DNA from 2 places in the Siminovitchia jepli genome. Region 2 is predicted to be linked to the other one. Evidence: riboswitches for the same ligand, from Rfam matches in the RefSeq annotation. Region 2 holds a riboswitch; the other holds the start of a gene.
The links. A riboswitch is a leader RNA that binds a small molecule or an ion and turns the genes downstream of it on or off. The one in region 2 is predicted to bind cyclic di-GMP.
Positions count from the first base shown of each region.

Region 1: another riboswitch for cyclic di-GMP. It lies ahead of AB1L08_RS20235 (sensor domain-containing protein); the one in region 2 lies ahead of AB1L08_RS03315 (diguanylate cyclase).

Region 1 covers NZ_JBFEGN010000111.1:4,434-8,839, reverse strand. The annotation lists gene AB1L08_RS20235 (sensor domain-containing protein) at 1-1,530, opposite strand, end outside; cyclic di-GMP riboswitch class I at 1,894-1,975, opposite strand; gene uvrB (excinuclease ABC subunit UvrB) at 2,265-4,244, shown strand; gene uvrA (excinuclease ABC subunit UvrA) at 4,252-4,406, shown strand, end outside.
Region 2 covers NZ_JBFEGN010000003.1:94,812-99,217, reverse strand. The annotation lists gene aroD (type I 3-dehydroquinate dehydratase) at 1-457, shown strand, start outside; gene AB1L08_RS03325 (shikimate kinase) at 539-1,096, opposite strand; gene AB1L08_RS03320 (hypothetical protein) at 1,215-1,430, opposite strand; cyclic di-GMP riboswitch class II at 1,809-1,893, shown strand; gene AB1L08_RS03315 (diguanylate cyclase) at 2,007-3,086, shown strand; gene spoIIIAA (stage III sporulation protein AA) at 3,538-4,406, shown strand, end outside.

The DNA.
Region 1 (4,406 bases), on a different contig from region 2:
GCCGTATTTTTTTAACAGTTGATACTGGGCACTTGTTTCCACCCCTTCTGCGATCACTTTTTTTCGCAGCCCTTTCGACAACTCAATGATGAACTTAACGATCATCGCATCTTCAGCACTGTGAACGATGTTATGTATAAAAGATCTGTCAATTTTAATCGTATGAAACGGATACTTTTTTAAGTAGTGTATGGATGAAAAGCCAGTCCCATAATCGTCCAAAGCAATGCTGATCCCCATCTCCGCCAGTTTTGCCAGTTGGCTTCTTATGAGTTCGCTCGATTGTAACAAGGAACTTTCTGTCAACTCCACCTCAATGGATGACGGATTTACAGAATACTCCTCCAAGTAATGCGAAATCCTGTCGATCAGGTCATTTTTCAAAAAGCTTTTTGCAGACAAGTTAATGGAAATTTTTTTAAAAGGGACCTGCTCTTTTTTCCATTGCCGGATTTGTCGGCAAACCGTGCGAATAACAAAATCATCAATGAGCTGAATGATTTTCCCATTTTCCTCGGCTGCCGGAATAAACTCTGCGGGAGACACATTCCCTTTAACGGGATGTTCCCAACGGATGAGTGCCTCTGCTCCAATTGCCATTTGTGTATGGATGTCAATTTTTGGCTGGTATTCCACATAAAGCTCCCCATGCTGTATGGCTTTTAGCAAGTCGGCTTCCAACTCAAATTTTTTCAGCGATTCCGTTTTCATCTCGGGCAAATAAAATTGGAAGTTTCCGTTTCCCAGTTCTTTGGCCTGTTTCAATGCGATGCGCGCTTTTTTAAACAATGTATTGAAATCTTTTCCGTCATAAGGAAACACGCTTCCCCCGATCGTTGCCGTAAAGTGAATGTCATGATGGTTTATGTTGAAGGGAGTTTCAATATGATTGATCAGTTTTTTAGCTTCGGAAATGTAATGGTTGGGAGCGACCGGACGCTTTAGGAGAATGCCAAGGGTATTTTCTTCAATCCGGAAAACGATATCGTCGTCGTCATACAAACCGGTAATATGTGAAACGATTGATTTGGCCACTTTTTCCCCTGTTTCAAGTCCGTATACGTCCATCACGTGGTCCAATTCATCAATATTTACATATAAAAAAGCAAAGGTGTCTTGTTGATTTACCCGTGAAAGCCGCTGATTTATATATTTTTTGGCGTAATAATACCCCTGGATGCCAGTCAAATAATCAAACTGCTGATATTTATTCGGTTTGATGATGACGACAATTCCCGATAGACCATCATCAAGGGTTAACGGGATAAATGTAAGTTCAATGTTCAACAGTTGATTGTCCTGTCCATAGACCGACGCCTCACCCAATTGGACAGATCGGCCAAAGGCATCATCCATGTTGAAATATGAAAAAATATGATGAAATTTTTTTTGGGCATCCGGATTTTCGATGTCTGGAATATTTAACAGCTCATGCCCTTTTTGATTGCAAAATATGATGCTGCCTTCATTGTCGAATAGACAAATTGCATTTTCCGAATGCTGGAACGCAACAGTAAAAATTTCTTTCAAGTTTATGGGCTGCCTTCGTATTTGCCGCCTTTTCCTATTCAATAACCTCATAATAAAGTTCAATTTTGCCCCTTCTTTCAATACTACGAAACATATTGGACCTTTTTGCAGCATACTAAGGTGCAATGAGTGTGTATGATCCATCGTTTGTTTTTCGGGTTTTATCGTCGGCTGCGCTTAGGCCCTATTTTCCCGCATTGCGAATCATTTGCTTTTTCTTTATATAAATGGAAATCGACAAACGGCTTTATCGTCGTGTCACCCCCAAATAAAAAAATCCACCAGATAAAAAAGGCGGATTTTTGTTGTATGGAAAAGTGGACGAAATGATGCGGTAATTCGCCATTTCCATATCCAACCTTTTTCGGTAACCCGGCTGCCATAGCTTTCCCGTAGGCCCGTGGCTTTGCGTCCCTGATTTTCATCAAGTTTGCCATTATCGAAAGGTACTTATAGATGTATCCATATTTTAACATCCAATTTTTTTATTTACAACGAAAATTGCCGAAATTTATGATAAATAGTCGAAAATCACATTGTTTGTGTGTCCCTGGGCACTTTAAAAAGGCTGAACAGCATTCGAATCGAAAATACGTTCGCTTAAACTGGTGATGAAACCATGTTTTGTGTTAAAATGATTGTATGTGATTTTTACAAATTACCTTTCCGAATGTTTGTTTTAACAGTCGGAAGATCAATATAAATATATGGGAAATAATGGGAGGCTGCCGGCTTTGATCAACCAGTTTGCAATAGTATCAAAGTATAAGCCGGCCGGCGATCAGCCAAAAGCGATCGAACAGCTTGTTGAGGGAATCCGTTCCGGAAAAAAATATCAGACGCTTTTGGGCGCAACGGGGACGGGAAAAACGTTTACGGTGTCGAACGTCATTCAAGAAGTCAACAAACCGACGCTCGTCATTGCCCACAACAAGACGCTTGCCGGCCAGCTTTACAGTGAGTTTAAAGAGTTTTTTCCGAACAATGCCGTTGAATATTTTGTCAGTTTCTATGATTATTATCAACCTGAAGCTTACGTTCCCCAGACAGATACATTTATTGAAAAAGACTCTAGTGTCAATGACGAGATCAACAGGCTCAGGCACTCGGCAACGTCCGCATTGTTCGAGCGCAGAGATGTCATCATCATCGCCAGTGTTTCCTGCATTTACGGACTCGGTTCCCCGACAGAATACCGTGAGCACGTGCTTTCTCTCCGGACAGGCATGGAAATTGAAAGAAACCAGCTCCTTCGCAGGCTGGTGGATCTTCAATACGCCCGCAATGATATCGAATTTACGAATGGAACCTTTCGGGTCCGCGGGGATGTCGTGGAGATTTTCCCGGTTGCGCGGGAGGAGCAATGCATCCGGGTGGAATTTTTCGGGGATGAGATCGACCGGATTCGGGTGGTCGATGCCCTCACGGGGGAAATAGTGGGCGACCGCGAACATGCCGCCATTTTTCCAGCTTCCCACTATGTGACAGGGGACGAGAAATTGAGAATCGCCATTAAAAATATTGAGGAGGAACTGGAAGAACGTTTGGCTGAATTGCGTGCGGAGGATAAATTGCTTGAAGCCCAGCGTCTCGAGCAAAGAACCCGGTACGATTTGGAAATGATGCGGGAAATGGGCTTTTGCTCAGGGATTGAAAACTATTCCCGCCATTTGACGCTCAGGCCGCCGGGCGCAACACCGTACACTTTGCTGGACTATTTTCCGGATGACTTCCAAATAGTCATTGATGAATCACACGTTACGCTTCCGCAAATCCGCGGCATGTATAACGGGGACCAGGCCAGGAAACAGGTGCTCGTTGACCACGGTTTCCGGCTCCCGTCTGCGCTTGATAACCGGCCGCTCAAATTTGAAGAATTTGAGCAGTACATTAAACAGGCAATTTTTGTATCAGCCACGCCGGGCCCTTATGAGCTGGAAAAAACACCAAAAATGGTGGAGCAAATTATCCGTCCGACCGGACTGTTGGATCCAACGATCGATGTCCGGCCAATTGAGGGCCAAATCGATGATTTGCTTGGTGAAATCAATGACCGGGCGGCAAAAAATGAGCGGGTCCTCGTGACGACACTGACGAAAAAAATGGCCGAAGACTTGACGGATTATTTGAAGGAAGTCGGGGTAAAAGTACAGTATTTACATTCGGAAATTAAAACGCTTGAGCGGATTGAAATTATAAGGGATTTGCGTGTCGGCAAATTTGATGTCCTTGTGGGCATCAACTTGCTCCGGGAGGGGCTTGACATTCCGGAAGTTTCGCTTGTAGCCATCCTTGATGCGGATAAGGAAGGGTTCCTCCGTTCCGAACGCTCGCTGATCCAAACGATGGGCCGGGCGGCACGGAATGCGAACGGCCATGTGATCATGTATGCCGACAATATGACGGAATCGATGGAAAAAGCGATTTCCGAAACAAAACGGAGACGCGCGATCCAGGAAGAGTACAATCGAAAACATGGTATTACCCCCGCTACGATACAAAAAGATATTCGCGATGTCATTCGTGCGACGATTGCCGCTGAAGATCCCGAGCAATACGAATATCAGGCAGTACGGAAAACACAATCGACAAAGGAAAAAGAAAAACTGATTGCTTCAATGGAAAAAGAAATGAAAGAAGCCGCCAAAGCGCTTGATTTTGAAAGGGCGGCACAGCTTCGAGACGCCATTTTGGAGCTTAAAGCGGAAGGATGAAACGACGATGGCACTTGATAAAATAGTTGTTCAAGGTGCACGGGCCCATAATTTAAAAAATATAGATGTCACGATTCCCAGGGATAAACTTGTAGTTGTAACGGGATTATCAGGTTCCGGGAAGTCTTCGCTGGCATTTGACACGATTTATGCAGAAGGCCA
Region 2 (4,406 bases):
AAGCAACAGCAAGTATGTCGACTTGATTGACTATGAAGTTTCAAATGAAGCAGCATACGTCCAGGAGTTAAGAAGGCAAACACGAGTAAATGAAAAAAAGCTGGTCCTTTCTTATCACAACTTCGACAATACCCCGCCAAATGAAGAACTGTTAAAAAAGCTGTTTCAGGCAGAATTTTATGGGGCAGACATTGCCAAGGCTGCAGTTATGCCCACGAATAAAGATGATGTATTCAGACTGTTGCAAGTTACCAAAAAGGCCGACGAAGCCATGAATATACCTATCATTACCATGTCAATGGGGAGCCTGGGGGCTCTTAGCAGAATGATCGGATGGTTATATGGATCAGTTGTTACTTTTGGTTTTGGAGTCAAAAATTCTGCACCTGGTCAGATCCCAATTGAGGAATTGCAACAAATGCTGAAAATGTTAAAAAAAACGATGGGGTATAAATAAGCATCTTTTACATTATGAGTAAATAAATACAAAAGCAGGTGGAAAAAACGATACTATTTTCCACCTGCTTCATTTTCATTCTCATTGGGGATCATGAATTTCCCATGACAACTTTAAAGACTCGACAATATAATCCGCCACTTCTTCCGCTGATCTTTCGTCAACTCTTAATTTTGAGTGATTGACTGCATATAATCCTTGGCGCTCATAAAAGAGCTTTTGAATATCATCTATGCTGCGGTCCTGTAAAACAGGCCGACTGTCAATTAAAATGTTTAACCTCTTTTTCCATTCTTCCCAAGCAACATCTAGATAAAAAACAATGCAATTTGTAAGGCAGGCCTTCCTGACCTCATCATTCATAAAAGCGCCGCCGCCAAGCGAAATAACTTTTAATCTTTGTCGGCAATAAGAAACAACGGTATTTTTTTCATATTCCCGAAATTTTTCTTCGCCATACTTTTTGAAAATTTCTGTCGTTGGCAGGCCAAAGTCCCGTTCGATGACTTGATCGATGTCAATAAAACTGCGATACAGCTTTTTGGCAACCATTTCCCCGACAGTAGTTTTTCCTACACCCATAAAGCCTATCAGTACAATGCTTTTCTCCCTTAACGGGGTTTCTCTTGTTATCAACATAGAACACTCTTTCCCGCGTTGTTTATAATATGTATTAAAGTATATTATAGCATGGAAAAAACGTAAACTCCCTATACCCACTTGTTAATGAAACTTACTTCTTTGATGTCATTTTCCATTATAAAACACCATGTATTTCCTTGGACGTCATATTCCTGATAAACGGTCTATTTCTTATAAAATGTATTATAATTTCTGAACTTCCGCTTCCGAAAGCGCTGTCATTTTCACAATCTCTTTCATTGAATAGCCTTCCTGCAACGTTTTTTGGCAATCTCCCGTTGTTTTTTTCTATGCCTTTTTCTACGCCCTCCTCCCTTATTATTTTTCCCATTCGGACCAACTCAATGGCAAGTTGTTACGATCGAGATAGAGCAATTCCTTCGCCTCCTCTGATATGATTTCTGTTTCATGTTTGGCTTCATTGGCATATTTGCCGGCCAAAACAGAATGTACCAAATGAGGAGCGTTGATACATATTCGGCCGGAAATAGCCGGAAGCATCTGTCAACAATGCGCTGGCAATCACGTCCCGGTCATACTGATCAAAGATTTGATAATAATAACGAAACATCCTTTTGGAGAACGAATTTTGGGCTCTGGCTGCATCGGGGCCCCGCCATTATTTTTTTGTGATGGACAAGAATGGGAAAAAAGTATAGAATAAGTTTGATATAAGTGCAGCGGCATAAGTTTTTATTAACCTCATTTAAATGAACATGGATGCCATGAAAAGACAATCCTTATGTGGGCACTTGATTGTCTGGGAGCAAGTAGTGCAACCGACCTGCTTTTTTTGGAGGTCGGTATTTTTGCCGTGTTTTCCCCGGTGTTAAAATTTTTAAAATTTAGATGTCAAAATATTTTGATGCTAAGCTGATAACGGAGCTTTCAGCAAGGAGCAGCGATTATGTTTCAATCGATTTTATCCAATCTTGCCATTATTTTATTGGGTCATTTACTGATGAGCACATTAATGAATTATCGAAAGTGCTTATCGAAAAGCTTGGTATTCATTTGTATCGTGTTACTTTTTTCAGGGGTAATCATTACGATGTTTTATTTGCCGATTCAATTTGGGGAATACAGATTCGATTTAAGGTTGATTCCACTTATATTTTTGGCCCTGTTTAGAGGTTGGAAGGCAACGCTTCCCATCCTGATCATTGTTTCCATTTGGCGTTTATTCATGGGAGGAAATGGTGCGGTCCCTGGCATTATATTTGGGATGATCATCCCAACCTTATTTGCTTTGGCATTTTACAATTCAAATAAAGTCCAAAACGTCAATGTAAAAAAGTTCCTGATCGTAACGGGATGTTGGTTTATTTCTGATTTTCCCATCATATTTATCCTCCCAAATGGAATGGAGGTATTTAAAAATATTTTTTTAATACGGTACATGTCATTTATTGGAGTGGCTTTCATCTATTATACATTTATTTTACTGGCCTATAAAAGTGAGGCTTTAAAAAATCAATTGGAATTTCTCTCCAGTCATGATCCTCTTACAAAACTGCTAAATAGAAGCCGGTTTATCGAAATAGTTGAAGAGAAAATGAATGAAGCAAACATAAATCACTATATTGCCATGATGGATATTGATCATTTCAAACAGTTAAATGATACATATGGACATTTGGCCGGAGACAGTATTTTGATAAAGATTGCATCCATATTTAAAAAGTACGAATGTGAAAATGTAAAGGTTGCGAGATATGGCGGTGAAGAATTTATCTTTTATCAAAAATCTATCAGCACCGACCAAGTGATCAAAACACTTGAAAAAATTCAAGATGAAATCCGTGCTGCTGCATTTCAAATAAATGATGAACTTTCCCTCACTGTTACAGTGTCAATTGGGTTAGCCAAGTTGGAAGATGGTTCTCGGTTACAAGATGTCATTCATGAGGCAGATACTAATTTATACTTGGCAAAGAAAAAAGGCCGGGACCAGTTGATAGGGCCTGGTAAATTGCTCCCGCTTTAACCTGCAGTCAATAACCCTCCCACCTCAAACCTATAGCAAACAGGAGAGGCTGGGTGGGAGATGACGATTAGTTCGGGCCGACAGGATGTACCAGTGCCAGCCGAAGCAACAAGACGATTCGGTCTTGGCTTTATTCCACTTCTTATCAGTGGGGGATAAATAATCCCCCGAGATCCCGTGTTCAATCGAATTGCTGCATACAGAACGTGTCAAAGAGCTCGGTTATGGAGAATTTGCCCGCTGCTGTCTGCCATCGGCGAAGGAGTACTTTGAACGTTATCCCCGTCAGGTTTGCCGATTTCAGGAAAAAGGAAAAATGTTCATAGTTTCATCCAAGCTCCCGCTAAAAAAAACGGGAGCTTTTTTGCCTGTTTAATTTTTGTCCTTTGTTCTATTCACTGCTTGACCGAATACATATTTTAGTAGCGAAAGGTGGAGAAGGAGGATTGGGATGGATGCGGTATTTCATATTTTGCCGGCCAAGGTGAAAGAACTGGTACAAGGGCTTTCCGAAAATATTGTGGAAGAGACGGAAGAAATCCGGTTAAGAGTGAATCGGCCAGTAGAAATTTCATCCAGGGGACTCCCTCATTTTCTCCCATACTTATTTACCAAGAGTGATGCAGAATTACTGATCAGCAAACTGGCCAATCACTCTTTTTATACATTGGATGAAGAGCTCAAAAGAGGGTATGTCACTATCGAAGGCGGACATCGCATCGGGCTTGCAGGGAAAACCCTTTTGGAAAACGGGAATGTCAAAGCCCTGAGACACCTGTCTTCCTTTAACATTCGGATAGCGCGGGAAAAAATCGGATCCGCAAATCCATTTCTCCCTTTTTTATTTGATGGAAATTGGAAGCATACAATGATCATCGGGCCTCCGCAATCGGGAAAAACCACATTGCTGAGGGATATTGCGCGGATAGTATCCGGGGGCTGCCCTGAAAAGGGGATTCAGGCGATGAAGGCAGGGGTCGTGGATGAAAGGTCAGAAATTGCCGGATGTTTACAGGGAGTGCCCCAGCTTCAGTTCGGTCCCCGGATTGATGTATTGGATGCTTGTCCAAAAGCTGAAGGAATGATGATGATGATTCGATCGCTCAGTCCCGACGTACTGATCGTGGATGAAATTGGCAGACAGGAGGATAAAACGGCCATCATGGAGGCGGTAAATGCCGGCATCACCCTGATGATGACGACGCACGGCAAAAGCCTGGAAGATATTAAAAAAAGACCCCTTTTAAAAGAAATTATTGATCAGCAAGTATTTGAACGCTTTCTTGAATTGTCTTCCAAGGGCGAGCCCGGCACGGTTTA